One region of the Priestia sp. YIM B13486 genome, then DNA from elsewhere that is predicted to be linked to it. Evidence: riboswitches for the same ligand, from Rfam matches in the RefSeq annotation. Region 1 holds a riboswitch; each other region holds the start of a gene.

Region 1 (9,895 bases):
AAAAGCTTCATTTTAAGGAATAGAGATTTTAATTGAAGACTCACACTAGATATAAAGATACTATGGTATACATACTCTGGAGAAACAACAAATAAGGAGCCTTAAATAAGGCTCCTTATTTGTTCTCTATTTACCTTTTGCTTTTAAAAAATAATGTCCAAGGCCATTATTACTTACACTGCATCTGTCATTACATATAAATTAGACGGAGTAATTTCATTTTCTAAAATTAAGTATGGATGGCACTTCATTAAAGCCAGTTTAAGAACTTCTGGTACTCTCTCTTCATCATACGCGCATACTAAATATAATCCGCCGTTATTCACCAATTTGTCTGCTTCATTTTCAAACTCTTCTAAAATAGGTATAATCCCTTCTTGCTGTCCCCACTCTACATGAGCCCATATTTGAAAAGACGTATTGTTTTTATAGAAAGGCTCTAAATGTTTAGAAAGATGTTCAAAAATTATGGCAGGCTGAAAACTTCCACTTGAACAGTAATAATCAAAATTATTAATGGTATGTATATATGTTAATTGATCTTGAGTTAAAATCCCCTCTAATCTTTTGAAAATCAGCGGGATTAGTCTTTCGCTTTCTATAACTAAAGTATGTCTCTCCTCTTCAACCCCCGAAACAATATAAGACACAAGATTGTCTAAGTAACTTCTCATATCGTCAATATTATAGTAAATATGAACGCTTTCATTATTCTGTATCAATTGAGCAAACTGATTTTTCAAGTGTGTACGCTCCCTTATATAAAATCAACCTAAATTTTAAGACTCTTAAACTGGTAAATTGCCTGTTCATTAGAACAATTCTACGCTTTGCATTCTTATCTGTCAAAATTAGATAGTTTCCCCTTTGTTTTAGGGTATACGGCTGTTTTTTAGAATAGTATGCCTATGTGGTAAATGAGATAACGTTTGCGCCAGTTATTTTGGCGCTTTGGCTAAAGAATACTGTACCCTTCTCAAATACAATTAAAACTTAATAAGAAATAATGAAAGAATTAAGTTCATTTATCTCTTTATTCGATAAATTCTCATGTAGCATTGATAGGAGTATTAGCCATTTGTTTTTTACTTTGTATAACTTTTAAAACTAGTTACTACAAAATACAAAGAAAAAACGCCACTTGCTTTAGCAAGTGGCGCCTTTTCTTTTAAAATATTTGAGTAAAAGCTACAATTAAAATCGTGATCCCACTTATTAACGTTCCAAATTGACTCAATGTAAATTTTCCAATTTGAACATTTGCGGCTTTTTTCCCCACCATTACTCCTAGCCATACGGTTATAAAACTGCCAAAGGCTGATGTAAGCGAAATAGCTAAAGGCGATAAACCAAGCAAGCCTGCTCCCAGACCGGTTGTAAGTGCATTTGCTGAAAGTGCAACACCTAGGACACTGCTTTCGATCCAACCAATATATCGTACGTTTTCTTGACCACTACTATCTAATTCATCACTTCCGTTATTTCTTTGGGATCCAACTAATAAAATAATGCGAATCCCGATTAGCGTTAATAATACGACGGCTACAATAACATGGAACACCCCTGGCAAGATGGTTGAAATCCACCTGCCAAACATAATCCCCACCATGCTAAAGAGGAAACAAATAGCCGCTATCAGTAAATTAGAAAGCCATTTTATTCTTACCTTTCGAACTCCGTATGATATTCCCACACCGAAGTTATCTATACTCGATGATAGTGCAAAACCTAATATGAATAACCATTCCATTTTGTACTCTCCTTTTATTGATAATGTTGAGGAGATTTGCTTCCTTGTTGCATATATTGTTGATAAACCTTCAATAAAATGATTACTGCGCGTTGAAAAATATAAAGAGGTGAACCGCTATGTCTAACATCCAAAATGATCAAAGCCTTGGTTTGTTATTAAGGTCTTTATTAAAGGAAAATGCTTTATCTATGCGGAAACTTAGCTCACTTACGGGGATTGATACGGCAACTATCTCACGGATTATAAATGGAAAACAGCAAGCAAATCTACACCATTTAAAACAATTTGCGCACTATTTAAATACTCCTCTTGAAGCATTAATTGACCCTGCTGGAGCTGCTTCAAACAATACAGAAAATGAATTAGAAACAGGCATTCATTACTCCATTGATAAAATTCAAGAAATACTTAAATCTTTTAATATAGTAGATACAAACTTTACGATTGAACGTGTCGAACAAGAACTAACAAAATATAAGCAATATGCACAGACAGACGAAGGACACAGCATGATTTGTAATAACTTTCAAACCAAAATAGAGCAAGTCGGCAGCGTCGGAACCTTTATTGATCAATTAAAGCAAATGTACCTTGAATATTGTGATGAAAAAACATCAGCTTCCAAGCGCTCAATATTGGGAAGTGCGCTACTGTATTTTATTTTGCCTACCGATATTATCCCAGACTATGTCTTTCCAATCGGCTATTTAGACGATGCAATAGCTGTACAACTGGTAATGAATCAACTTACGGAATAACAATGGATTTCTATTAAGTGAAATGAACGCGGCATACCGTTCTCTATTTATTGTGAAAATGGAACTTTTTCTTGATCATGACGATGAGCAGGTACATATTCTATTGCTTTTTTTAATTTAAATACTTTCTTTGGCGCAATCTTTTTAATCACTTTTTCTTTTTTGCATAGCTCATGGTTACACCTATGTGCACACATACCTAAAGGGATTTTCTCTCCGAAAAATGGATCTATATAAAATCCATTTTCAAACAGCTTACTCTTAATAACATTTTCATTTTGCAATCTGCAGCAAGTAACGCAATAGTACATTCGTTTTCCACTCTCTTTCTTATATTTGATTTTGAAACATCTTATGAGAACTCATCAACACAAGTGCTTGTTCCTATATTAAAATTTGAAGAAATCTCAACAGGCATTGAAGCATACTCAACACACGTCCCTTACAAACATATAGTTTAATCATGACAGCATGAAGAGTTTCATACTTTGAGGAGGGAGAATGATGAAAGCAAGAGGTGTTGTGAACGCTGTAATGGGGATTTGGCTCGTTATTGCCCCTTAGATGCTTGGGTTTTCATACGATGCAGGAGTTACTTCAGCGAGCATTGTATTTGGGACCCTTCAAGTGATCATGTCTTTTTGGGGAACTAACAAACTAGAGTGGCAGTCACAACAAAACTGGACTTCGCTTATTACTGGATTATGATTTGTTCTTTTTCCCTTTATTTATTCATTAACAGATGGAGCGCTTTAGTCTAGCATTATACTTTAATTAATGATCATACTATTTAGCTTATGGAGCTTGAACTCTAAATCAAAACTAAACACTGTTAGTTAAAGAACGAATAATATTCCACTTTTTGCTTAAACTACTCAAGATACCGCAATGTATCGACTATGTGAGAATAATTCTCCTAGCAGAAAAGCTCCCTACGGAAATACATAGGGAGTTTTTTCTGCTTTTTATGTAAAGCCCACACGGATTCAGTAAACATAATGTACTTTGTAGGAGATAACAAAGGTGCCCCTGATTGCTAGAAGACACCTTTGTGGACTCTAGAGAAAGCTAATCTTTGATAACCTTTATTTATCTCTACTCATGCAAAATAGATATTAACGAACTTTTTCTTCACGATCATCTCTTCTTTTAAGACCAAAAAGACCAACTAGTCCTAATAATCCAAGTAGTTCCCAAGGTGAATCATTGTCATCATCCACATCAGTTGCTGTAGTGACATTTCGAGTATTTACGTCATCGTTATAAGTATTTACGTTATCATTATAATTCGCTCTATCTACGTTATTGTTTTCAGCATTAACCGGCAAGATGAAAGTCATCATAGCTAAAGCTAACGTACATAATAAAACAGACCACTTTTTTCGCATACTTTCTCCTCCTTTCCTTTTGTTAATAGATAAAGTTCCCAACGTTATTGGTTACTATTCGCTAAGTAGATTTATTGTTTGAAACTGCTCATTAATACCTACCTTAAAGAAGCCAAATTAATATGAATATATTTATAATTTATTAAGCAAATTAACTAAAATGCAATGAAGCATCACTCATGAAATCTAATTACATCATAGAAAAAACTTCCTTTTTTCTAACTCTAAGGTAGTTTTTTCATTTCTGGCCCTTAAATATTATATAAATAACTATTTTACATAACCGCTTCTTCCAGAACAAATCAAAAAAAGAACCCTAATGAGAGTAAGGGTTCTAGATGGTTCACTTTTATAGAATATGCAGTTTTTATACAATTCTTATTTATAGGCTATGATCAATAGGGATAGAGAAGGCTGCATAAAAGCCTGCCGTTTATACCTATGTTAAAGCAAATCAAAAGTAGTATTTACATTTAAAAACATGTTAAAATCTAGTAGTCATTTATGCTGAGATACGTATAAATGAACCCTTAAAAAAAAGCAGCCTCGCTTGCCAATGCCGAGGCTGCTTTTCCTTATTTTTCAAGGACTTTTGTCTTAAAAATGGGCATATCACCCGCGAACAAATACTTAGAAATCACATATTATAATATATCTTCTAAGTGAAGGAGGTATGCTATTATAGAAAACTTAGTTAGCTATATTAAAGATTTAGGCTTTCCAATTGCCCTATCTTTTTACTTACTTGTTCGCATTGAAAGCAAATTAGATAGAATTACAGAACTGCTTCAAGTTCTTATTGAAAAAAAGGACAAGCAATAAGCAGAATGCTATTTATACCCAAAGCGAACTCGTTCCTTCGTTTTCAAGATGCAGCACGTTCACTTCTGTTCCTTTGTCATATCCATGCTCTCCACCTGGAAGAACAATCAGCGCGTTTGCTGCAGCTAATGATGAAATAGCCCCTGACTTGTCCATGCCAACAGGCGTCACAACAAGCTTTCCGCCTTCGTCTGAAATCTCTCCTCGCACCATTCGCGTAAAAGCATTAGGTTCTTTGAAACGGCCGTTTAATACCGCTTTTGTTTTATGTAAATGAGGCGCTGGTGAATACAAAAAGCTGCGAACAATCGGACGCACAAACAGTTCAAACCCCACATAGCAAGCAGATGGATTTCCTGATAGTCCAAACAGCAGCTGTCCGTTTCGTTCTGCGACTGTTGTGACGCTTCCTGGGCGCATCGCAATTTTGTTAAACAGCACATTCGCACCAAGCTTTTCATAAATAGCCGGCAAATAATCATAGTCGCCAACGGATACCCCGCCGGTTGTTAGTAGAATGTCCACTTCTTCAAGCGCTTTTTCTACCGCTTCATAGCAGCGGTCAAAATCATCTTCAAGCTTTCCTAAGTATTTCGGAATTCCCCCGCTTCTTACAATTTGCGCAAGTGCCATATAGGAGTTGCTGTTGCGAATTTTTCCTGGTTCTAACGGCTCGTTCACATCAAGCAGTTCGCTTCCTGTTGTTAACACGCCAACCACCGGTTGCTTCACCACGGCTACATCCGCATAGCCAAACGTAGCTAAAAAAGCCGTGACGCCCGGATTGATTCGCGCCCCTTTGGAAACAAGCACCTCTCCTTTTTTTGTTTCTTCTCCTTTTAATGCAATGTGTTCCCACTTTGAAGCAGGCCGGCTTAACGCCATATACATTTTGCCTTCTTTTTCATACGACTTCGTTACTTCAAGCATCACAACCGCATCACACGAATGAGGGACCTGCGCTCCTGTCATAATACGCACCGCTTGAAACGGCTTTACTTCTTCTTCAAAGACAAAGCCTGCACCGATTTCACCTACAACTTCGAACTCCATAGGATGTTCACTTGAGACTTCTAGGCAGTCTTGCGCTCGAACCGCAAAGCCGTCATAAAGCGATTTATTAAAATGAGGAACGTTTTGATCGGCGATAATATCTTCTCCTAAATAGCGTCCGTAGCTTTCGGTGATCGATACGCGTTCGATGCTTCCTTTTCTTTTATAAGTCATGACTTTTTCAATTGCTTCAGGAATTGAAATAGGTGTTCTGCTTTCTAACATACATTCTTCACTTCCTTTATGTCTGTTCACTTTTTACGCTATGGTGTAAAATCATAGCATATCTCACTATTTCTATCATACAACAAAATTTACTGAAAAAGGATGAAAACACCGATGTCTTCTTTTACACATTTTAATGACCAGGGCCGTGCCAATATGGTCGATATTAGCGAAAAATCTATCACGCGCCGCGTCGCAACAGCTCGTTCAAGCATACTTGTTAACAAAGAAATTCACGAAGCCATTGTAGAACATAAAATTGGAAAAGGCGACGTCCTTGCTGTCGCACAAGTAGCGGGAATCATGGCAGCAAAACGCACGTCTGACATTATTCCGATGTGTCACCCTCTTTTATTAAAAGGCGTAAACCTTTCATTTGACTGGGATACAAGCAATGATCAGTACCGTTTATTAATAGAAGCAACTGTTAAAACGGAAGGCTCAACGGGCGTTGAAATGGAAGCTTTAACTGCCGCTTCTGCCTGCGCTCTAACCGTTTATGATATGTGTAAAGCCATTGATAAAGGCATGATTCTCGGCGAAACGTATCTGCTTGAAAAATCTGGCGGCAAAAACGGTGACTACAAGCGTACGGAAGCGTAAAGGAGGTACATAATGAGCGTACATGAACATAAATCCAAAGCAACACAGCCCGTTCGCTGCAAAGTCATTACGGTATCAGATACACGCACAAAAGAAACCGATAAAAGCGGCGCGCTAATGATCCAACTTCTGAAAGAACACGACATGCAGGTCGCTTCCTATGAAATTGTAAAAGACGACCAAACGTCGATTCAACAAGCGATACTTGCCGGATGCAGTGCTGAGGACATTGACGTTGTTCTCACAAACGGCGGGACTGGCATTACAAAACGAGACGTCACAATTGAAGCCGTTCAAGCGCTGATTCATAAAGAAATCGTTGGGTTTGGCGAGCTGTTTCGCATGCTGAGCTACACCGAAGACATTGGCAGCGCAGCAATTATGAGCCGGGCAATTGCCGGGACGATTAACGAAAAAGCCGTTTTTTCTACACCAGGATCAAGCGGTGCTGTTCGTCTAGCTATGACCAAGCTGATTTTGCCTGAACTTCGCCACGTTGTGTGGGAATTAAACCGGCAGCGCTGACAAAATGCCTATGCACACGCATAGGCATTTTCATTAATCATAGTCTTTATGTACCCACTCATCTTCTGGAATGCCTAAATCTTCTCCGGAAAAACGCTCTTCTTTAAACGGATCTCCTCTAAGATGAAAGCCGTTTTGCTCCCAAAAGCCAGGATGATTTTCATCAATAGCTTCAAAGCCTCGAAGCCATTTAACACTTTTCCAAAAGTACAAATGCGGAACAACCAATCGCAGCGGATATCCGTGCTTAGCTGTAAGCGGCTCTCCGTTAAAGGAATGAGCGAGAAGAATATCGTCTCTCAGTAAATCTTTTACCTCAATGTTTGACGTATAGTCATTATCTCCGTGCAGCATGATGTATTTACTTTTCAACTCCAAGCCAACTGCTTTTAAAAAGTCTGTAAACAGCACGCCCGTAAATTCATTATCAAGCCTTGTCCATCTGGTTACGCAGTGAATATCACATTTCACCGTTGTTTGCGGCATGTCCAATATATCTTGATACGAAAGCGTCACTTCCTTGTTTACTAATCCAAACACTCGAAGCGTCCACTCCTCTAAGTTATACTCCGGCACGTCGCCTTCATGTAAAATCGGAAAGCGCTCTGTCACTACTTGCCCCGGAGGCACTCTTCCTTCATACTTTGAATCAATTTCTGGTGTTTTCATTCGTTTAATACGGTCTGCTTTGTTCAAATTATCACCTCGTTGTTTTTGCACATAAAAAGCCCTTCCTTAAATAAATAAGGAAGAGCTTTGTTTCAGCTTCTTCCTTATCTCTAAGAGCGATACACTCTTAAGGATTTGGCACCATTCTGTCATAGACAGCGGTTGCCGGGTTTCACAGGGCCAGTCCCTCCACCTCTCTTGATAAGGAAACAAATTGTATTTGTTTTATGTAATAAAGTCAGTATTAAGCTTTTTGTCATAATTGTCAATATTATTTTTCTTTTTCGCAAAAAAACTTTAAAAACAGATAAGGTTATAAGGTTTTAGTCTACTAAAATACCATGTAAAGCCTTTACCCTTCTCCATCAATCATCGTATACTTCCTCGCAAATCGCTTATAGTAAATTTGCTCATCCTCTTGTCCATCGTTAAAAACAAGTCGGTTATGATCAATATCTTTTTCTTTTAACATATAGCCTTTTTCATTCATCATATGAATATATTCATCTAAATGTCCTTTTTTCACCATATAGTGAAGAGCATCATCTGAATCTGTAGTCCTCGCTACATCTTGACTTCCCACTTCTAGCTTGAATACAGCTGTTGCTGTTTGAATCGGACGGTAGTCTCCAAACACTTTTTCCCAATTTAATAGCAGCAGCGCGCCGGAAATTATTATACATCCTCCAGCCGCCAAGGTTAGTACAAATCGTTTTGACACTACTTTCTCTCCTTTACATTCTTTTTCTTCTATTTAATACAATAGATTGTCCTAAACTTGTTTTTACGCCAAGTACTAGATACACGGCTGCACCTACAGTAATTGAAATACAAGACGTGCTCATCGCAAGTGAAGATGCGGACAGCTTATTTTCTAAAAAATAGTGAGAAGCATAATTGCCAATAACCACAGCGGCTGACATTACACTTACTAATAAAACAGGTGTCAACGCAGCTTGTCCCAGTGATTGAACTCGGTAAGAAATGGATTTTTCAATTAAATAAAAGTTATATATAACCGATACACCATACCCTCCGTAAGTCGCGACAACCGGTCCAATTTCTCTTAAGCTTGAAACCAGCAGTACGTTTAATACTATCTTCACAACAATTCCTAAGCCCAAGCCTAAAATTAGCTTCTTTTGCTGATTAATTCCTTGGAGAATTGCGGCTGTTACTGTAAAAAGAGCAAATAAAATGGCAGCAGGCGCGTACCATTGTAAAACAATTCCACCGATTTCAGGACTGTTTTTTTCTCCAAAAATCATCATATATACCGGCTTGCCTAATAAACAAAGCCCCACGGCAGCAGGAAGAGTAAAAAATAACAGCAGCTGCAGCGTTTTTGTAATTTTCCCTTTTACTTCCCGTAAATTTCCTTGCACAAAGGAAGACGTAATGCCCGGAATCAGTGACATGCTGAAGGCAGTCGCTAACGATACTGGCACCATCACCAAAATCTGGGCTAATCCAATAACGGAGTTGATCGTTTCAGCTTTAGCTTGTCCATATCCTATTGATTGAAAGAGCATGTTAATCGTAAACGTATCAATATTTTGATAGATAGGAATAGCTAAACCAACTAATACAAACGGAACGGCGTACGTTACAAGCTCTTTGGACATTGAAGAGAACGAAACGGACTTATTATTCTTTCCGCTGTTCACTTCTTTCATAATCAACCGCTTGCGCTTCAAATAAACCGCTCCAAGAATCCCAATTCCCCCTACGCCTCCAATAAACGCTCCAAACGTGCCGATTCCAACAGCTTTTGTCATTGTGCTATGAAAAAGGTGAATAACAGCGTATGCTCCTGCTAAAATGAACAACACTCGCACTATTTGTTCAATAATCGTACTTAGCGCGGACGGTCCCATAGACTGGTTACCTTGAAAGTAGCCTCGTAATAGACTCATAGGCGGGATAACAATTAAAGCAAAGCTTACCATTTGGATGACATACACTACGTCTTTTTGACTATTTCCCGAGGAATCTTTTCCGTTAATGACTAGTTCAGCGAGCCACGGTGCCATCGTATAGAGGACTAAGAAACCTATTATGCCCGTTATTGTCATTAATAGAAGTCCTGCTTTTAACAA
Region 2 (9,895 bases), on a different contig from region 1:
GCAAAAGCTTGTTTGTCATTGAGGGGAAGAAATGACTGAAGCTGCTTAGCGATGCCAAATACATTTCCAATCAATGTAGTAAAAATCTCGCCCAACACAACTACCGTAAATAAAACATTCACCCACGCTGAGATATTTTTAACAACGGCACTCATCGGAATATCAAGTTGAAATGAATAAGGCAAATTGGAAAGGGCAAGATGAGTAGAAACAAGCATAAACGTAAGTACACATCCTCCTATTAAGGCCCCTTTTGTAATCACGCTCCTATCTTTCACCGAGCTTCCTAATGGGACCAAAACGGCCTGAGCCAAAGCTAGATTCAGGGAAATATATAAAAAGGGACTAACCGCCCACTTCCACTGCGTGACGAGCGTTAAATCCGGCTTCGTTTGAATCAGTGAGAAATAGCTGATATTCGGCATAAAGATGATAAAAGCAAATGAAAGCATCATCGGTACAACAAGAGAATTAACCATTAAAATACCGTTAATTCCTTTTGCGATAAATATATAAGTTAAAACAATTGTAAAAATCATTCCAACAGGAGGCCACAGCCCAAACTGTTCTTTTCCTATTGCTCCCGTACTCGCTAGCATGACTGAAGTTACTCCAAATAAAATGACAATCATTACACCGTTTACCACTTTTCCAAGCACATCACCAAATAAATATGTATTAAGCTGCTGATAAGAAGAAGCCCCAATTGCGTGCGAAAGCAGCATCATTTTTGAACCTAGCCAAATAAAAAACAAGCCGCTGACCAAAATTCCGACCATTCCAAGTTCCCCGTACTGTGTAAAAAATTGAACGATTTCCTTGCCTGTTGCAAAACCGGCTCCTACAACGGTGCCTACATACGTAGCAGCAACCTGCAGCGTGAGTTTCCACCTTTTCATGCCCATCACCCTTCTACCCTTCATAGTTCACTATATGTAGAAACGATAAAAAAAAGACGAGCCTTTTTACGTGTAAATCTACGCATATCCCAGTGCTTGTGCCTTTTGGTTTATTTTTTTCATTTTCTTTTTGTATTTCTCACAAAAAACTCCTTAACCCCTAACATAACAGTCATTTTCAAACAAAATATACGGATATTTTCCCTTTAGCTTTTAAATTTCCCTCAATATTTGCTGGAAATTCACAATTTACTGTTGTATAATTTCTAAAAATCAGATAAATTATTAAATAAGTATTCTTTCTATTTAAAAAAATATGTTTCAATTATATACAATTGATTCTTATCATGAGAGGTGGAGGGACTGGCCCTTTGAAACCTCAGCAACCAGTCGTTAGAGACATGGTGCTAAATCCAGCAAGCAATTTATTGCTTGGAAGATAAGAAGGCGAAAAAAGTCTTCTTCTTAAGAAGACTTTTTCTATTTTATCGGCATATTGCATAAAACGAATCACTCGTGAAATAGAAGCGGAACAATTTAAGGAGGTTTTGACATGGGGTTACTTGAAGATTTAAAGTCTAAAATTTTAATTGGGGATGGTGCCACTGGTACCCTCCTTTACTCACACGGTATTGACAGCTGTTTTGAAGAACTAAACATCACCAAACCAGAAGAGGTTTCTCGTATTCACAGAGCCTATGTAGAAGCTGGTGCAAACGTTATTCAAACAAATACGTACGCTGCTAATTATCAAAAACTTGCCCGTTATGGATTAGAAGATTCAGTCAAAGACATCAATGTTGCTGGTGTAAAATTAGCGAAACAAGCTGCAAAAGATCAAGCTTACGTGGTTGGTACACTCGGCGGAATTCGTTCTTTCCAAAAAAACGCTATTAGTTTAGAAGAGGTTAAGCGAAGCATTCGTGAACAGATGTTTTGGCTTTTAAATGAAGGCGTGGATGGCCTTTTGTTTGAAACATACTATGATTTCGAAGAATTAAAAACCGTTCTTACACTGGCAAGAAAAGAAACGGATAAGCCTATTATTACTCACGTTTCCCTGCATGATATTGGCGTACTGCAAGATGGCCGTCCTTTAGCAGATGCATTAAAAGAATTAGAGGCGCTGGGAGCAGATGTTGTCGGGCTAAACTGCCGTTTAGGTCCTTATCATATGATTCAGTCTCTTGAAGAAGTACCGCTTCCTGATCGTGCTTTCTTATCTGCTTACCCTAATGCCAGCCTTCCGGCGTATGTGGAAGGAAAGCTGGAATATGAAACAAATGAAGACTACTTTGTAGAAAGCGCGCGTTTATTCCGCGAACAAGGGGTTCGCTTAATTGGAGGATGCTGCGGTACAACACCAGCTCACGTACGCGCAATGTCATCTGCCTTAAAAGACCTGCCTCCGATTACAAGCAAAGTTGTTAAAATGAGACCTGCCGTTACGGTTCAAGAGCGTGAGCAGCAGGATAAACCTCATATGCATGAAATTGTGAAGAAGCGCCGCTCGGTTATCGTCGAGCTAGATCCGCCTAAACAGCTTGGTCCGACGAAATTTTTAGAAGGCGCAAAAGCACTTGATAAAGTCGGCGTAGATGCTATTACATTAGCTGATAATTCTCTTGCCTCACCTCGCATCAGCAACTTAGCAATGGCAACACTGATGCAGCAAGAAACAAAAGCACGACCGCTTATTCATATTACCTGTCGCGACCGAAATTTAATTGGACTTCAATCTCATTTAATGGGACTTCATACGCTAGGAATGAATCAAGTACTTGCAATTACCGGTGATCCGTCAAAAGTTGGCGATTTCCCTGGCGCCACTTCGGTCTACGATTTATCTTCATTTGACTTGATTAGTTTAATCGCTCAGTTTAATGAAGGACTATCTTATTCCGGCAAACCACTTGGTCAAAAAACCAATTTTTCCATTGCAGCTGCCTTTAACCCAAACGTGCGTCACTTAGACCGAGCCGTTCAGCGTTTGGAAAAGAAAATCGACTGCGGGGCTCACTATTTCATTACTCAGCCTCTCTATTCAACTAAGCAAATTGAAGAGGTATATGAAGCAACCAAACATTTAACAACACCGGTATATATCGGTATCATGCCGTTAACAAGCGCAAGAAATGCTCGATTTATTCACCATGAAGTACCTGGAATTAAATTATCAGAAGATATTCTAGAACGCATGGATGCAACGGGAAATGACCGAATCCGCGGTGAAGTCGAAGGTCTTGCGATTGCAAAAAACTTAATTGATACAGCATATGAGTTATTTGACGGTATTTACTTAATTACGCCGTTTATGCGCTATGAAATGACCGAAATTCTAACACGCTATATTCATGACAAGCAACTTGTTACATCAGAAAGGAAGATATAAATGAGCTCACTTATCGAACAACAACTAAAGAAGCGAATACTCGTCATCGATGGAGCAATGGGAACGATGATTCAAGATGCTGATTTAACCGCTGAAGATTTTGGCGGCGAAGAATATGAAGGCTGCAACGAATATTTGACTCGAACAGCGCCTCATGTGATTCAGCGCATTCATGAAGAGTACTTTGCAGCAGGTGCTGACATCATTGAAACCAATACGTTTGGCTCAACATCTACCGTACTTGATGAATACGATTTAGGTCACTTGGCGTATGAATTGAATATCGAAGCTGTGAAGCTTGCTTGTGCAGCCCGCGATAAATATTCAACTCCCGAATGGCCTAGGTTCGTAGCTGGAGCTATCGGTCCTACCACTAAAACTCTCTCTGTTACCGGAGGTATTACATTCCCTGAGTTAGTAGAATCGTACGAAGAGCAAGCTCGAGGTTTGTTAGACGGCGGCGTTGACTTGCTTTTAGTCGAAACCTGTCAAGACATGCTGAACGTAAAAGCCGCATTTTTAGGCATTACAGCTGCGTTTGAAAAACTTAAAATCGAAGTTCCTATTATGATTTCAGGAACAATTGAGCCGATGGGAACAACTCTCGCTGGTCAAGATATCGAATCTTTTTACTTATCACTGGAACACATGAAGCCTCTTTCAGTCGGACTTAACTGCGCGACAGGCCCTGAATTTATGACGGATCATATTCGCTCTCTTTCAGACCTAGCCACTTCAGCAGTTAGCTGTTATCCAAACGCTGGACTTCCGGATGAAGAAGGCAATTATCATGAATCCCCTGAGCTGCTTGCTCAAAAAATTAAAGGGTTTGCTGATAAAGGCTGGCTGAACTTTGTAGGCGGATGCTGCGGTACAACGCCTGCTCATATTAAAGCACTGGCGGAAGCGGTAAAAGAGGTTGCGCCCCGTTCGCTTGATCGCTCCGAGCATAACCATGCTGTAACCGGTATTGAACCGCTTGTATATGACGATTCTATGCGCCCTCTTTTTGTGGGAGAACGTACGAATGTAATCGGTTCTCGCAAGTTCAAGCGTCTGATTGCGGAAGGAAAAATTGAAGAAGCATCTGAAATTGCGCGTGCTCAAGTTAAAAATGGTGCTCACGTTATTGATATTTGCTTGGCAGATCCGGACCGTGAAGAAATGGAAGACATGGAGGAATTTATTCAAGAAGTTGTAAAAAAAGTGAAGGTTCCTCTTGTAATCGATTCAACGGACGAGAAAGTTATTGAAAAAGCTTTAACATACTCGCAAGGTAAGGTCATTATTAACTCCATTAACTTAGAAGATGGTGAAGAGCGTTTTGATGCAATCTTACCGCTAGTAAAAAAATTCGGTGCAGCTCTGGTTGTGGGTACAATCGATGAAACAGGCATGGCCGTTACTGCAGAACGAAAAGTAGAGATTGCTAAACGCTCACATGATTTGCTTGTTGAAAAACATGGCTTTAATCCAAAAGATATTATTTTTGACCCTCTTGTGTTTCCTGTAGGGACTGGTGATGAACAATATATTGGTTCTGCTGAAGAAACAGTTAAGGGAATTAAAATGATTAAAGAAGCCCTGCCTGATTGCCTGACCATTCTTGGCGTAAGTAACGTGTCATTCGGTCTTCCTCCAGTCGGACGTGAAGTACTAAATGCGGTTTATCTTTATCACTGTACGCAGGCTGGACTCGATTATGCCATTGTTAATACCGAAAAGTTAGAGCGCTATGCTTCTATTCCAGAAGCTGAAATTGAGCTTGCTAATGCGTTGTTATTTAACACAACTGATGAAACGTTAAGCACGTTTACCGACTTTTATCGTGATAAAAAGAAAGAAGCAAAAGTAGAAATTTCTACGTTAACACTCGAAGAACGATTGGCAATGTATATTGTCGAAGGTACAAAAGAAGGATTGCTTCCTGATTTAGAACAGGCTTTAGCTCAATATGATGATCCGTTAGATATTATTAACGGACCGCTTATGAAGGGCATGGCGGAAGTTGGACGTTTGTTTAATGACAACCAGCTGATTGTAGCAGAAGTGCTTCAAAGTGCGGAAGTGATGAAAGCATCCGTTGCCTTTTTAGAACCTCATATGGAAGCAACTGAAAATGATTCTGGAAAAGGCAAAGTGATTCTTGCAACGGTTAAAGGCGACGTGCATGATATCGGTAAAAACTTAGTAGACATCATTTTAAGCAACAATGGTTTTAAAGTAATAGATTTAGGAATTAAAGTAACGCCCCAGCAGCTGATTGAAGCAGTAAAAGAAGAAAAGCCAGACATCATTGGCCTGTCAGGTCTTCTAGTAAAGTCAGCTCAGCAAATGGTTTTGACTGCCCAAGATTTAACGCAATCAAGCATTGATGTTCCAATTATGGTAGGAGGCGCTGCCCTTTCCCGTAAATTTACTGACTTTAAAATTGCCCCGGAATATGAAGGTGCGGTCCTCTACGCCAAAGATGCGATGGACGGATTAGCGTTAGCAAATAAGCTGCAGAACAAAGAAGAAGTTATTCAGCTTTTAGCAGATTTAAAAACGCGGCAAGAAAAGAAAGTAACGGTTCGAGAACGCCAGCCTCAAACCGCTCAAGCAGCTACGGCTGTTTTAGAAAGATCCGCCATTTCAACGGACGCTCCTGTTTTTGTACCTACTGATTTAAAGCGCCACGTTGTTAAACACTACGATTTGGCACAGGTTCTTCCGTATATTAACTGGCAGATGCTTTTAGGCCATCACTTAGGACTAAAAGGAAAAGTGAATAAGCTGCTTGCTGAAAAAGATGAGCGTGCTGTTCAATTAAAAGAAACCGTTGATGACCTGCTCGAACTGGCACTAAAAGAAAACTTAATTAAGCCAGCGGTTATTTATCAGTTCTTCCCTGCTCAAGCAGACGGAAATGATTTAATTATTTATGATCCTGCTGATGAAAAAACAGAAATTGAACGCTTTACCTTCCCTCGACAAGCAAAAGGACAGTTCTTGTGCTTATCTGATTTTGCAAAGCCTAAAGAAAAAGAGATGGACTATGTATGTTTCTTCTCTGTAACAGCAGGAACAGGCATTCGCGAACGCGCGGCGAAATTCAAAGAAAACGGCGAGTTTTTAAAGAGTCACGTGTTCCAAGCTCTTGCGCTTGAACTAGCTGAAGGATTAGCAGAACGTGTTCATCAGCAAATTCGTGACCGCTGGGGATTCCCCGATTCGCCTGACTTTACAATGGCGGAGCGTTTTTCAGCCAAATACCAAGGTCAGCGTTTTTCATTCGGATATCCTGCATGTCCAGACCTTGAGGACCAAGCAAAACTGTTTAAATTACTTAAACCAGAAGACATCGGCATTCAGTTAACAGACGGTTTCATGATGGAACCAGAAGCTTCTGTTACAGCCCTTGTTTTTGCACATCCTGAAGCGAAATATTTTAACGTATTGTAAAATATGGCCGCGGTCTTTTAGACCGCGGCTGTTTTTTTACAGTGAACAAACCTGAAAAAAAGGCTGCGAAAAATGGATTTTAGCTGAAGAAAGATCCGAACCGTAAATCCAGATTCTTAATTGAGAATCAACTGCGTTCGGATTTTTTTCATTGTGATCGTGAACTGGATTTCATGTAGCTGTTTCTAACTGTTGACTGAAAGGCAAGGCAAAGACTCCTGCGGAAAAAATTGATGCAGTTATGTCTTAATCTCTTTGAATTCACCGCCGGTCTGAGCTTTTTTTATGAGTTTCTTGGGAAACACTGATAGAATAAGGAATGTAATAAATTTGTAACGCTCTTGTCACAGCAAATTTTTCAGGGAAAGGAATTTTCAAGCAATGATTAAATTATTTGTAAGCGACTTAGATGGCACTCTTTTACACGAAGAAAAATACGTAGAACAGCATAATGCAGACGCACTTAGTGAACTTCAGCGCCAAGGAGTAGAGGTTTGTCTTGCGTCTGGACGAATGGATACGGAAATTTTAAAGATTTCTACTGATATTAATAATACATTTCATCGCATTAGCCAAAACGGAGGATTTGTGTGGACCAAAGAAAATCAAGAACTTCATGGAAAAGTGTTTGAAGATGATTTAGCGGTTCAACTTTATAAAAAAACGATAGATCCTAACCGTATCACACTTGTCTGTTCAAACGACACGAATTATGTAGAGCAGCGAAATGAAATTATTGAAGCGATTGAAACTCACATGTTTTTCCCTATCGAAGAACAAATTGAAATGACGGATTCATTTGGTCATGCTCTTTCTCCATCTAAAATCACGGTTCTTGGAGATCATGATGAAATGGTAGCTCTGCAAAAAGAAGTGAACGAAGAGTTTGGTGATTATATTGATACATATATTTCTGCCAAGCAGTGTTTGGATATTATGCCTAAACATATCAGCAAAGGAAATGCCATTGAAATTTTATTAAATCATCTTCAGCTAAAACCAGAGGAAATTGCATGTGTGGGGGATTCATTTAATGATATTCCTATGTTTCAATTAACGCCGAACAGTTTCGCTATGGCTACAGCCCCTGAAGCTGTGCAGCGCCACGCCTCTGCTGTTGTGTCATCTGTTAGTGAAGCAGCGGGTATTGTTTTAGAAAAAAATAAGCAAACCATCTAAAAAAAGCGGTCAACATTTAAATTGACCGCTTTTATCTATTTAATAAGAAAACGGTAGTTATTTTTTCCGTAAAGAACGAAAAAATTCACCTAAGCTTTTTTGCTTTCCATCTGCATGCTCTCCGTGATTAACCAAGCTGCTGATTCTTTCTCGTCGAACAACAACCATAATAAGAGTGGCAAAAAAGATAATGGAAACGGCAATGACAACCAGTGCAAGAACGGATGCTACAATAGCTTCAGAAGTCGTTAGTGACGATAGCATCTGCCTCGTACACCTCCATTTCGTTTGTGGCGAAAAGGAGCCTAGCAATTAGAAATGCAAATAATCTTTTTTCTCAGCTTGATGCATGTTATTATACACCATTTTCATTTTAGAAGCTGTAGCTTTTAAAGACGTAGACGAATCCACATCTTCGGCTAACATAATGTTTACTAAGTCAACCACAGAACGAGACAACAACTCTACATTATTTTGCAACTCTAATTCGTCATAAGTCGTACGGTCTTGAAGACGAAGTCGAATAATTTCATTTGCTAGCTCCCTAACACGCACTAATTGTTGATGTTCTCCCATAGTATCTCCGCCGCAAGAAACTTATAATCAGCCCTTTTATTGGCTTTTATAAGAGCTAGAAATCCTTGCAGCTTACCCCTCCTTATAAAGATGCCTAGCACACCTTTATGTAAATCACACTTTCACCTTGTTTACATGTATATTCGCTATAGCTGGTTCTTTTTCCTTTTGAAATTAGCAGTCATCGTCAACGACCTTCTTCGTTTATCGTTCAGATTTCAAATTTTTAAGGATGTGGTATACGAAAATTAAAACGCCAATAGCCGTAAGTGTTGCCCCTGCTGCCACTACGGGTGCAAAAGCTTGGTTTTCTAGTACGATCATGAAAAATAAACCAATCATCATGACCGGTAATCCTATATTATGCAACCATACGTGCAGTTTGGCTAATTTACTTTCGCTAAACGCAGGAAACAAATAATAAATAAGTCCCGCTAACGTAAGCGACGTCCATCCTAATAAATTGATGTGCACGTGAACAGGAGTCAAAGCGTAGCTGTGAACAATTGACATATAATACCCCAATATGATGCCAAGTCCAAAATAAACGGCTGATATTTTAATTAATTTAATTCCCATCATTTTCTCCCCCTTATATCCCCCTCCGACTTCTGTACTACTTTACGCAGGAAACGTCATTTTAGAAGCGGAAGTTAGCCAAAGGACACGAAATACAGAGTATGATATCTAAAAAGAGGATTCTTTACCGCAAACACAAAAAACAGCTGAGCAAAAGTACTCAGCTGTCTATTTTAAGCAATATAATGCAGCACAAAATTCAAGAAAAACAACAGCGCGCTTACATACATAAACATCGATACTTCACGCATTTTACCAAGGAATAATTTAAGCAGTGGATACGCAATGAACCCAAATGCAATTCCATCAGCAATGCTGTACGTAAGAGGAATAAGCGCAATAATTAAAAATGCAGGGAAACCTTCTGTTAAGTCCTGTAAATTGATGTTTTTGATATTTTGAATCATCAATGCTCCAATAACAATAAGAATAGGTGCAATAGCACTATCTGGAACCAGCTTGATAAATGGAATAAACAGAAGTGAACTTAAAAATAAAACTCCTGTAATCAGCGATGTTAAACCCGTTCGCCCTCCAGCTGCAATACCAGATGCTCCTTCTACAGAAGACACCGTTGGACTTGTTCCAAACACGCCGCTTAGCAAAGCTGAGGCGGCTGTTGCTTGAAAGGCCCGCGGAAATTTGCTATCTTGATTCATCATACCTAGCTGACCATGCAGCAAACCGATATTTTCAAAAATCAATACCATTGTTAATGAAAAGACAGCTGCCCAAAACGCAACGTCTCCAATAGCTCCAAAAGACAATGTGCCAAAGCTGCTAAAGAAGTCGTTCACGCTACCAGCGGACTGTCCTTTTTCTGCAC
Region 3 (9,895 bases), on a different contig from region 1:
ATGCGAAGTGGATTTTCCAAAGAGCCAAGTTTGCTGCGGGCAGCCTGCGTATAACAGCGGTTACGTAAAAGAATCAAAAGAAGCGATGAAAAACATGATAAAAGCGTTTGAGCATGCAGAATACGTTGTATCTCCGTCTGGATCGTGCGTGACAATGTTCAAAGAGTATCCTCATCTTTTTGAAGGTGATGCTGCATGGCATGAACCTGCCGTGAAGCTTGCTGATAAAACGTATGAGCTAACGGATTTTATTGTAAACGTTTTAAAAGTTGAAGACGTGGGAGCCAGTTTAAATGGTAAAGCCACTTATCATTCTTCCTGTCATATGACGCGTTTGCTAAACGTAAAAAAAGAACCTTTTACACTATTAAACAATGTAAAGGGTCTTGAAATGGAAAACCTTGAAAACAGTCATAACTGCTGCGGATTCGGCGGGACGTTTTCGGTTAAAATGGGGCAAATCTCCGAACAAATGGTCGATGAAAAAGTGGGCTGTATAGCTAAGACAAACGCAGAGTACTTAATTGGAGCCGACTGCGGCTGTCTTATGAATATTGGAGGAAGAATTGAACGAAAAGGACAGCCCGTAAAAGTGATGCATATCGCTGAAGTGTTAAATAGCAGAATGTAAAGAAAGGAGAATACCAAATGTCTATGAAAATAGGAAACGATCAGTTTAAAAAACGTGTTGATGATGGAGTCAATAATGCGTTTATGCGCTTTGCGGTTTCAGGTGCTCAAGAGCGCTTAAGAAGCCGTAGATTAGATGCGGCAGAAGAGTTAGGAAACTGGGAAGAATGGCGAGCGCTTGGGGAAGAAATTCGTCAGCATACGCTTGAAAATTTAGATTACTATTTAGAACAGCTCACTGATAATGTGGCTAAACGCGGAGGCCACGTTTTTTTCGCTCAAACAGCTGAAGAAGCGAATGAGTACATAAAAAATGTAGCGAGGCAAAAACAGGCAAAGAAAGTGGTTAAATCCAAGTCAATGGTTACAGAAGAAATTCATATGAACGCTGCATTAGAAGAACTGGGCTGCGAAGTTATTGAAACGGACTTAGGAGAATATATTCTGCAAGTAGATGATCACGATCCGCCTTCTCATATCGTAGCTCCTGCACTTCATAAAAATAAAGAACAAATTAGAGATGTATTTCAGGAAAAGCTTTCTTATAAAAAAACAGAAAAACCTGAAGAACTAGCCCTTCATGCCCGGGAAATGCTGAGAAAAGAATTTTTATCAGCGGATATTGGCATCACGGGATGTAATTTTGCGATTGCAGAATCTGGATCTATTTCACTTGTTACCAATGAAGGAAATGCAAGGCTAACGACCGCCCTCCCTAAAACGCAGATTACGGTGATGGGAATGGAACGAATTGTGCCAACATTTGAAGAATTTGAAGTGTTGGTAAGCCTGTTAACTAGAAGTGCAGTAGGTCAGCGGCTTACAAGTTACGTAACGGCACTTACGGGACCTAGACTTCCAGGGGAAGTAGACGGACCGGAAGAATTTCACCTAGTGATTGTAGATAACGGACGATCTGCGATTTTAGGAACTGAGTTTCAATCTGTTTTACAGTGTATTCGCTGTGCGGCATGTGTGAATGTATGTCCCGTGTATCGCCATATTGGAGGACATTCATATGGATCTATTTATTCAGGTCCGATTGGAGCTGTATTATCTCCTTTGCTTGGAGGCTATGAAGATTACAAAGAGCTTCCATATGCCTCAACGCTATGCGCAGCCTGTACAGATGCCTGTCCGGTCAAAATTCCGCTGCATGAGCTATTGCACAAGCACCGTCAGCGAATTGTGGAAAAAGAAGGAAAAGCACCTATTTCGGAAAAGCTGGCGATGAAAGCATTTGGCTTGGGAGCAGCTTCTTCTTCTCTATATACAGTGGGCGCTAAAGTAGCACCGGCAGCTCTTACTCCTTTTATGTCAGGAAGCAGTATTTCCAAAGGGCCTGGTCCATTAAAAGCGTGGACGGAAAGCAGAGAGTTTCCAGCGCCTACAAAAGAGCGCTTACGAGATTGGTTTGATAAAAGGAGTGATAATGATGAACGGAAGCATTCAAAATAGAGACAGTTTTTTAGACAATATTGCTGCTAATCTTAAGAGAAGCAGGCGAACAAACGGCGTAGTAAGGCCACAATGGAAGCATGCTCCTCAGCATAAGGTTTACCGCAGCTATTCGCCGGATCAATTAAAGAAAGAGCTTGAAAACCATTGCGAACGTATTCATACTCGCTATGTAGAAACATCATCACAACACTTGCCAGCTGTCCTTGAGGAAGCCGTAGCGAACTATGGAAATGGTCTTGTGAGCACGTGGGATGATCCTAGGTTTTCCGAATATGGATTGAATCTGCTGATGGAGAAATGGGAAACAAGCAGTAGCCTTCATGTATGGAATTCTGCAAAAGGCGATGAGAATATTAAACTAGCTGAACAAGCAAATGTTGGCATTACCTTCAGTGATTTGACGCTAGCGGAATCCGGCACAGTTGTTTTGTTCAGCAGCGCTGAAAAAGGACGATCGGTCAGTTTGCTGCCCGCCACTTATATTGCAATCATTCCTCAAAGCTCAATTGTTCCTCGCATGACACAAGCCGCTGAAATGATTCATGAAAAAGTAGAGCGAGGAGAAACGATTGCTTCTTGCATTAACTTTATTACGGGACCGAGCAATTCAGCTGATATTGAAATGAATTTAGTCGTTGGTGTGCATGGACCTATTCAAGCCACTTATATTGTAGTGAATGATCGATGAGGCTGTGACAAACGCATTTTAGTCGAAGTGAAAAACGAACCGTGAATCAACATGTTTGATTCACGGTTCGTTTTCTTTGTTATGTTGAGCATAGGTTTTAGCTGTTTCATTCCTTCTAGCAGTTGATTGGAGGGCAAGGCGAAGACTCCTGCGGGAAAAGCGGAATAGATGAGACTCCGCAGGAGCGGAAGCGACGAGGAGGCTCACCGTCCGCCCGCGGAAAGCGGAGTCTTGCACGGAAATCAGCTGCGGTGTCACAAGCGGTTCAGCTAGCTCATGCATCTCATTTGTTCGTCTTTAGATCGGATTCATTTTGTTATGTCTCAGCCTCTTTTATTCATGCTTCATTTTTAAATAGCGGGAGAATGTGAAGAAATGTCGCATTTTGAATAAACGTGGCTAATTTTAAAAAGGTAAAAAGCAAATCTTGTAGAATACTAAGTCTATAGATAAAAGGTGGGGAAATGGGAAGTGCAAAAGAAAGGAGCAATGAGCATGTCACCACACAGAGAATTAACATCTGAAGCTGAGCAAAAGCAGCAAGGTGAATTACAGCAGCTACGAGCTATTTTTAATGACGTATTAGATGCCATTGTCGTATTTGATGAGTATTTTCAAGTTATAAATGCAAATGAATCAGCCTGCGGGCTGTTTGAAAAAACAAAGGATGAGCTATTAACGTATCAAATGAAAGATTTTCTGATGTATTTTCCGTATGACATGATTGAAGCGTATTATCCAGCACTCTTAGAAGAAAGCTATTTCAAATATGAAGGCGCGATGACGCTTCGAAGCGGCATGATGAAACATGTTGAATTTACTTCACACAAACATAGTCACATGTCGGGCATTATTGTGTGTACATTTCGGGATATTACGCAGCACAAAATGATGGAAAATGAACGGTTTATTAGTCATCATATGTTTATGGATGTATTTAATGAAGCGGTAGACGGAATTGTCATTTTTGATCGCACGGGTCAGCTTATCGACGCGAACCCTTCATTTTGCGAAAGATTAAATTATACAAGAGCACAGCTTCTAACCAAAACATTAGAAGAGCTTGTAGAACCTACTTATCATTATAAGGTGAAAAAATTATGGAGAACTCTGCATCAAGAAGGAAAGACAAGCGGTGAGCTACCGATCAGGCTCGAAAATGGAGACGTTACTTTTTTTGAATTTACCACAACGGCTAATATATACAGTCAATACTATATGTCCATTATGAGAGACGTGACGGAAAAACGGCTGATGGAGCAGCAGCTGTTGAGAAGCGAAAAAAATTTCAGGGCTATTTTTGAAAATGCGATTGAAGCGATCTTGATTTGGAGAGATGATGGTGAAATCTTGAACGCTAATCTTGCTTCTTCGCGTACATTTGAGCTGCCGTTAAACAAATTAATTGGAAGCAATTTGTATACGTTTATCGATACAAAAAGCTTTAGTGCGTTAAAGGTGCTCCAAACGTTTCAAACAAAAGGAGAAATTCGTAATCAGCTTCCTTTTTACATGCCAAATGGAGAAATCAAACAGTTGGAATTCACAGGGAAAAAAGGCATTATAGAAGGAGACCATTTAACGATTTTTCGAAACATCAGTGAACGTACAAAAATCGAACAGGAGCTTCGGAATAACGAAGAGAAATTCAGACAGATTTTTAATGGTTCGATCGATGGGTTAGTTTTATGGGACGGCAAGCGAAATATTATTGATGTAAATTCTTCTCTTTGTGATATTCTAGAACTCAGCAAAGAGGAGATTTGTGCGCACTCCATGGAGGATTTTATTTCTTCAGCGAATTTAGATGCGGTCATTGAGCATAAAGAAACGATTGAGCAAAAAGGGGAAGCAGAAGGAGAGATTACGTACGTTACGGGGAACGAAAAAGTTAAAAATATCGAATTTTCCACGAAAAAAGATATCTTGCCAGGTCTATATATGACGCTTTTAAGAGACGTAACGGAACGAAATCAAATGCAAGAGCAGATTCGAAAATCGGATACGCTTCAAGTAGTCGGCCAGTTAGCAGCTGGGATTGCGCATGAAATCCGCAACCCGATGACAGCTTTAAAAGGGTTTGTGCAGCTGTTAGAAAGCAGCATTCAAGAAGATCACTCTCTTTATTTTGATATTATTAAATCCGAATTAAAAAGAATTGAAACCATTATTACAGAGTTTCTCGTACTCGCTAAGCCACAGGCCGTAAAGTTTGAAAAGAAAAATCTAGCTGGGGTTGTTAAAGAAACGATTGATTTATTAAATGCTCAAGCGCTTTTAGAAAATATTCAGTTTGAACTAAGTGTGTCTCCTCAGCTGCCAATGGTATACTGCGAGCCGAACCAAATTAAGCAAGTACTAATAAATGTCATTAAAAATGCAATTGAAGTCACGTCAAACGGAGGAAGAATTATTGTTGAAGTTTACTCTACAGAGCCGCACTACGTGACGGTCTCCATTCGAGATCAAGGGGACGGAATGCCCGAAGAGCGCATCAAGCGCTTAGGAGAACCATTTTATACGACAAAAGAAAAAGGAACGGGACTCGGTTTGATGGTCTCATATAAAATTATCGAAGAACATAAAGGGCGAATTGAAGTGGAAAGCAAAATAGGAGAAGGCACAGCTTTTCATGTTATTCTTCCAGCTTAATTAGAAAGGATAAAAAATATGTACTACGGAGAAATGAATTTATTTTCTGATTTGAAAATTTATATTGTAGCCTCGGAAAAAGGGGTTCAACATATTTGGTTTGATAGCGATGATCATAACGAGCAGCTTAAAAAACTTGTCCATGACGAAAATTATCATCATGTGAAAGAAGCAAAGCGACAGCTGCAGGATTATGCTGAAGGGCGCACGTTAACATTTGATTTGCCTTTGGATATAAAAGGAACAGACTTCCAAAAAGAAGTATGGTTAACGCTTAAAGGTATACCTTATGGACAAACGTGGTCTTATAGTGATGTAGCGGAGTCTGTTCATCGCTCTAAAGCCGTAAGGGCTGTGGGACAAGCGAATCGTCGAAATCCACTGCCTATTATTTTACCTTGTCACCGTGTGATTGGAAAAAATGGAGCTTTAACAGGTTATGCTGGTTCCCAAACTCATATAAAAGAGAAACTATTAATGCTTGAAAGAAATGTAGCAAAAGGCGCTCTGGAGTTAAAATAACTATTCACCGTCCAATTTCCAGCCTTCTCCTTGCACAAAAACACCGTCAATTTGCTGAGGAGAAGGAAGGGAATTTAGTTCTTCATCTTTGGATAAATCGAATAGCTGATAGTGTTGCTTACGATTCAGCGCTTTGTTTTTATCCGTTTTTTGCTCTGAACTCATATTTACTCCCCCTTATTCAAAAAGAATCCCCTATAATATATGTAGAAAAAGAAGAGAGTACTGTTACAATTGTGTTACAAATGCAGGTGAAAACCAGTGCTCAACAAAAAAAAGCCGCATAGCAGCGGCTTTTTTTATTGAGCAGATTGCAGCAAAACTTTTTGAATGGATTCCAAAGACGGGGAATGGATAATTCCATGCTCTGTAATAATGGCCGTAATCAGTTCGCTTGGCGTCACATCAAAAGCTGGATTGTACACAGAGATTCCGTCTGGAGCAATTTGTGTATCTCCAATGTGCGTTACTTCTTTAGGTGAACGTTCTTCAATAGGGATGCTGCTGCCGTCTTGAATAGATAAATCAAATGTGGACTGCGGCGCTGCTACGTAAAATGGAATACCGAATGCTTTCGCTAAAAGAGCAAGTCCATATGTTCCAATTTTGTTAGCCGTATCGCCATTTGCTGCAATGCGGTCAGCACCTACAATAATCCCATTAATTCCTTTTGTTTTAATGGTATGAGCGGCCATATTATCCGTAATCAGCGTCACGTCCACTCCCGACTGCTGAAGTTCCCAGGCTGTTAAGCGAGAACCTTGAAGAACGGGTCTTGTTTCACAGGCAAATACTTCAAGCGGAATATCGCGCTGCTTAGACAAGTGAAAAGGTGCTAAGGCTGTTCCATAATAAGCTGTAGCAATTGAACCAGCATTACATATTGTCATGATTTTATCTTTCTTTTTAAATAAAGAAAGAGCATGATCTCCAATTCGGTAGCACGTTTCCTCATCTTCTACTTGAATTTGAATAGCTTCATGAACAACTTTTGTTTTAGCTTCATTAACGGACGAAGCGGATTCAGCGCTTTTCGCTACGCGCTCCAATGCCCAAAATAAATTGACGGCAGTAGGGCGTGAACTAGCTAAATACTGTTGATCAAGAGCTAGTTTTTTGTTAAATTCCTTGACTGAATCTGTGTCATAGCTAAGCGCAGAAAGAGCAAGACCAAAAGCCGCCGTAATGCCAATTGCAGGAGCTCCGCGTACTTTCAAGGTAGTGATAGCATCCCATACGTCTTTAATGGTTTGCAGCTTAATATATTCAACTTTGCCAGGAAGCTGCTGCTGATCTAATAAAGTAATATATGATTCATTCCATTCCACTGAGCGCGGAAGTGATAGTGTATTTGTCATGCTGATACCGATCCTTTCATTGTGTACATTATTCGTTATCGAAGTAAATGTTCAAATTCATTTGGTGAAACGTCTTGTTGGTGCAGAAGCAAATAGCGTCCAATTTTTAACGCAGTACGTTTAGCGTTAATTTTTCTTTCCTCTGAAGAAATTTCGTCTAAGTCCGCTACGTGAGCTAAGCCAATCGTACGTCGAATGATTTCACATCCTGCATATCCAACAGCATCTTGCCACATTTGCGTTAAAATTTCATGTAATAAGCGCTCATCTTTAGCGAAAGGTTCAGTGTTTTCAGAATGCCAAAGCGCAGTAAAGGTATCTTTGAATACGTTCCATGTGTTCGTAATGTGTGCAAATAACGGTTCGCGATTTGTTTCTCGAGAAAGAGCATTTAAAAATAAATTCGCAACAAATTGCCCTAAATCGAATCCAAACGGACCGTAAAAAGCAAACTCTGGATCAATCACTTTCGTTTCTTGACTGCTAGCAAAGATGCTGCCTGTATGTAAATCACCGTGGATTAGCGTTTGCGCATTTGTTAAAAATTTATATTTTAATTTTGCTGCTTGTAGCTTTACATCACCATCATTCCACAATTCTTCTACATCAGGACGCAGCGCTTTTTCAAATTCATTTGTATCAATATCAAAAAAAGGATCTGTAAAAACTAAATCTTCCGTAATATTGCATAAGTCGGGGTTGCTGTACTTAACAACTTCTTCTTTTTTATCCTGAGGTTTTAAGGCGAAATCAGACGTTTTGAACGCAATATGTCCTAAAAAAGAACCGATATGCTGTGAGAGCAGAGGATAACTTTCACCTTGAATAAGTCCGGCGCGAGAAATCGTTAAATGAGACAGGTCTTCCATGACCGTAACAGCAAGCGTTTCATCGTGGTAATAAACAGCGGGCACAAGTTCTGGCGTAAATGCACCGAATTGCTTGAGCGCATTGCTTTCAATTGTGGCACGGTTCAAGGATAGAGGCCAGCTTTCGCCTACAACTTTTGCATAGGGAAGCGCTTGTTTGACGATGATGGATTTATTTGTTTGATCATTTATGATGTGAAAGACGAGATTTAAGTTGCCGTCACCAATTTCACGGGCAGTCAGTGCTTCTGTGGCATCAAAAAGACCTAGCTTTTTCACAAGTTTGATTGCTGAAATTTCTGTTAAAGGGTGATATTTCTCTGTTTTTGTTGTTGACATCGGAATCCCTCCATAGTTTATTAAACTGATTTGTTTACTAAGTTAATAGGTTTAAGAATATATGGAGGCTTTTATAATTTTAGAAAATATAAAAGCCTCTTTCGTTGGAAAGAGGCTTGATTGTAGTGTTCAAACCTCTTATCTGCCAGAAAAAATTACTTTCTGTTGGAATTAGCACCGTGCCTTTGTAAAACATGTTTTACGGGTGTGATCCATCTTAGGATGGAATGACGGTCGGTTGCTGGGCTTCACAGGGCCAAATCCCTCAGCCAACTCTTGATAAGAGTACGATTACTTATTCAATTTTGATTTGTTTGAATATTTTATGATATCTGGTGAAAATCGTATCATGCAAAAAAACGGCTGTCAATACATAATTAATAAAATTCTGTACGGCGATCTGTAAAGACGGGAATTTGTTTACGAATTTCTTTTACAAGTTCCAGGTTAACGTCAGCACTTAAAAGTTCTTCGCTATCGCCAGCTTCAGCGATTATTTCTCCCCACGGATCGATGACTAAGGAATGTCCGGCAAATGTGTTATTAGGATCTTGGCCTACACGATTACATGCGATTACATAGCATTGATTTTCGATTGCACGGCTAATGAGTAGGGCTTTCCAGTGGGCAAGTCTTGGAGCCGGCCACTGAGCGACAACAAACAAGACTTCTGCTCCGCTGCTAGTATGAACCCGAATCCATTCTGGAAAACGAATATCGTAACAAATAACTCCTGCGCACAGTGACTGTTCAAGTGTAAAAAGATTTTTTGCTGTTCCTGCTTCTAAATACAGGTGTTCATCCATTAATTTAAATAAGTGCAGTTTACTGTATTGTGATACTTCACGACCTTTTCGGTCAAAAATATACATCGTATTCGTGACGCCTTGCTCTGTTTTTTTCGCGATCGAACCTGCCACAATATTTACTTCGTTCGTTTTAGCAAACTGAGAGATTAATTGCTTGGCTTGCTGTCCTTCATCATCTGCAATTTCGTCTAGCCGCGTCAAATCATAAGCTGTATCCCATAGCTCAGGAAGCACAAGGATATCAGGGTTTTCTTTCAGGGCTTCCGTCATTTTTTGTTCGATATATTTTCGATTTTTAGTTGGGTTTCCAAACGCAATATCAAGCTGCAAACACGTAATTTTTACACTCACTTTATCATCCGTCCTTTTTTTAGTAGTTGAAAAAAATGACTTTACAAGTTGAGTATTACAATATATTATTTGTGACTAGAATTTCAAGAATTTTTTGAGAAGGTGTGCGATGATGAAACAATTTGAGCAATCGGAACTATTAAAAAGTTTACCAAAACAATTTTTTGCATCACTTGTGGGCAAGGTAGGAAAAGTAATGGCCCAAGGGCACGACGT

What was found. A riboswitch is a leader RNA that binds a small molecule or an ion and turns the genes downstream of it on or off. The one in region 1 is predicted to bind S-adenosylmethionine.
Region 2: linked by a shared signal. The riboswitch ahead of ACFX4G_RS17790 (bifunctional homocysteine S-methyltransferase/methylenetetrahydrofolate reductase) and the one ahead of ACFX4G_RS20620 (sulfite oxidase-like oxidoreductase) in region 1 are both predicted to bind S-adenosylmethionine.
Region 3: linked by a shared signal. The riboswitch ahead of mtnK (S-methyl-5-thioribose kinase) and the one ahead of ACFX4G_RS20620 (sulfite oxidase-like oxidoreductase) in region 1 are both predicted to bind S-adenosylmethionine.

Annotation. Positions count from the first base shown of each region.
Region 1 is NZ_JBHZOZ010000009.1:23,565-33,459, forward strand. It holds gene ACFX4G_RS20570 (DUF4288 domain-containing protein) at 1-36, shown strand, start outside; gene ACFX4G_RS20575 (MEDS domain-containing protein) at 174-743, opposite strand; gene ACFX4G_RS20580 (manganese efflux pump) at 1,169-1,750, opposite strand; gene ACFX4G_RS20585 (DUF1232 domain-containing protein) at 1,870-2,511, shown strand; gene ACFX4G_RS20590 (DUF3973 domain-containing protein) at 2,559-2,822, opposite strand; gene ACFX4G_RS20595 (WGxxGxxG family protein) at 3,627-3,899, opposite strand; gene ACFX4G_RS20600 (YvrJ family protein) at 4,602-4,721, shown strand; gene ACFX4G_RS20605 (molybdopterin molybdotransferase MoeA) at 4,734-5,999, opposite strand; gene moaC (cyclic pyranopterin monophosphate synthase MoaC) at 6,114-6,602, shown strand; gene ACFX4G_RS20615 (MogA/MoaB family molybdenum cofactor biosynthesis protein) at 6,615-7,127, shown strand; gene ACFX4G_RS20620 (sulfite oxidase-like oxidoreductase) at 7,161-7,823, opposite strand; SAM riboswitch class I at 7,898-8,004, opposite strand; gene ACFX4G_RS20625 (hypothetical protein) at 8,149-8,517, opposite strand; gene ACFX4G_RS20630 (putative polysaccharide biosynthesis protein) at 8,531-9,895, opposite strand, start outside.
Region 2 is NZ_JBHZOZ010000006.1:240,587-250,481, forward strand. It holds gene ACFX4G_RS17785 (YkvI family membrane protein) at 1-899, opposite strand, end outside; SAM riboswitch class I at 1,239-1,345, shown strand; gene ACFX4G_RS17790 (bifunctional homocysteine S-methyltransferase/methylenetetrahydrofolate reductase) at 1,453-3,291, shown strand; gene metH (methionine synthase) at 3,292-6,735, shown strand; gene ACFX4G_RS17800 (Cof-type HAD-IIB family hydrolase) at 7,117-7,914, shown strand; gene ACFX4G_RS17805 (hypothetical protein) at 7,972-8,178, opposite strand; gene ACFX4G_RS17810 (hypothetical protein) at 8,227-8,490, opposite strand; gene ACFX4G_RS17815 (cytochrome-c oxidase) at 8,695-9,069, opposite strand; gene ACFX4G_RS17820 (NCS2 family permease) at 9,243-9,895, opposite strand, start outside.
Region 3 is NZ_JBHZOZ010000006.1:287,551-297,445, reverse strand. It holds gene ACFX4G_RS18065 ((Fe-S)-binding protein) at 1-631, shown strand, start outside; gene ACFX4G_RS18060 (LutB/LldF family L-lactate oxidation iron-sulfur protein) at 649-2,088, shown strand; gene ACFX4G_RS18055 (LutC/YkgG family protein) at 2,066-2,779, shown strand; gene ACFX4G_RS18050 (hypothetical protein) at 2,902-3,150, shown strand; gene ACFX4G_RS18045 (PAS domain S-box protein) at 3,275-5,431, shown strand; gene ACFX4G_RS18040 (methylated-DNA--[protein]-cysteine S-methyltransferase) at 5,450-5,953, shown strand; gene ACFX4G_RS18035 (hypothetical protein) at 5,954-6,118, opposite strand; gene mtnA (S-methyl-5-thioribose-1-phosphate isomerase) at 6,253-7,311, opposite strand; gene mtnK (S-methyl-5-thioribose kinase) at 7,347-8,519, opposite strand; SAM riboswitch class I at 8,655-8,805, opposite strand; gene ACFX4G_RS18020 (carbon-nitrogen family hydrolase) at 8,897-9,679, opposite strand; gene ACFX4G_RS18015 (pyridoxal phosphate-dependent aminotransferase) at 9,792-9,895, shown strand, end outside.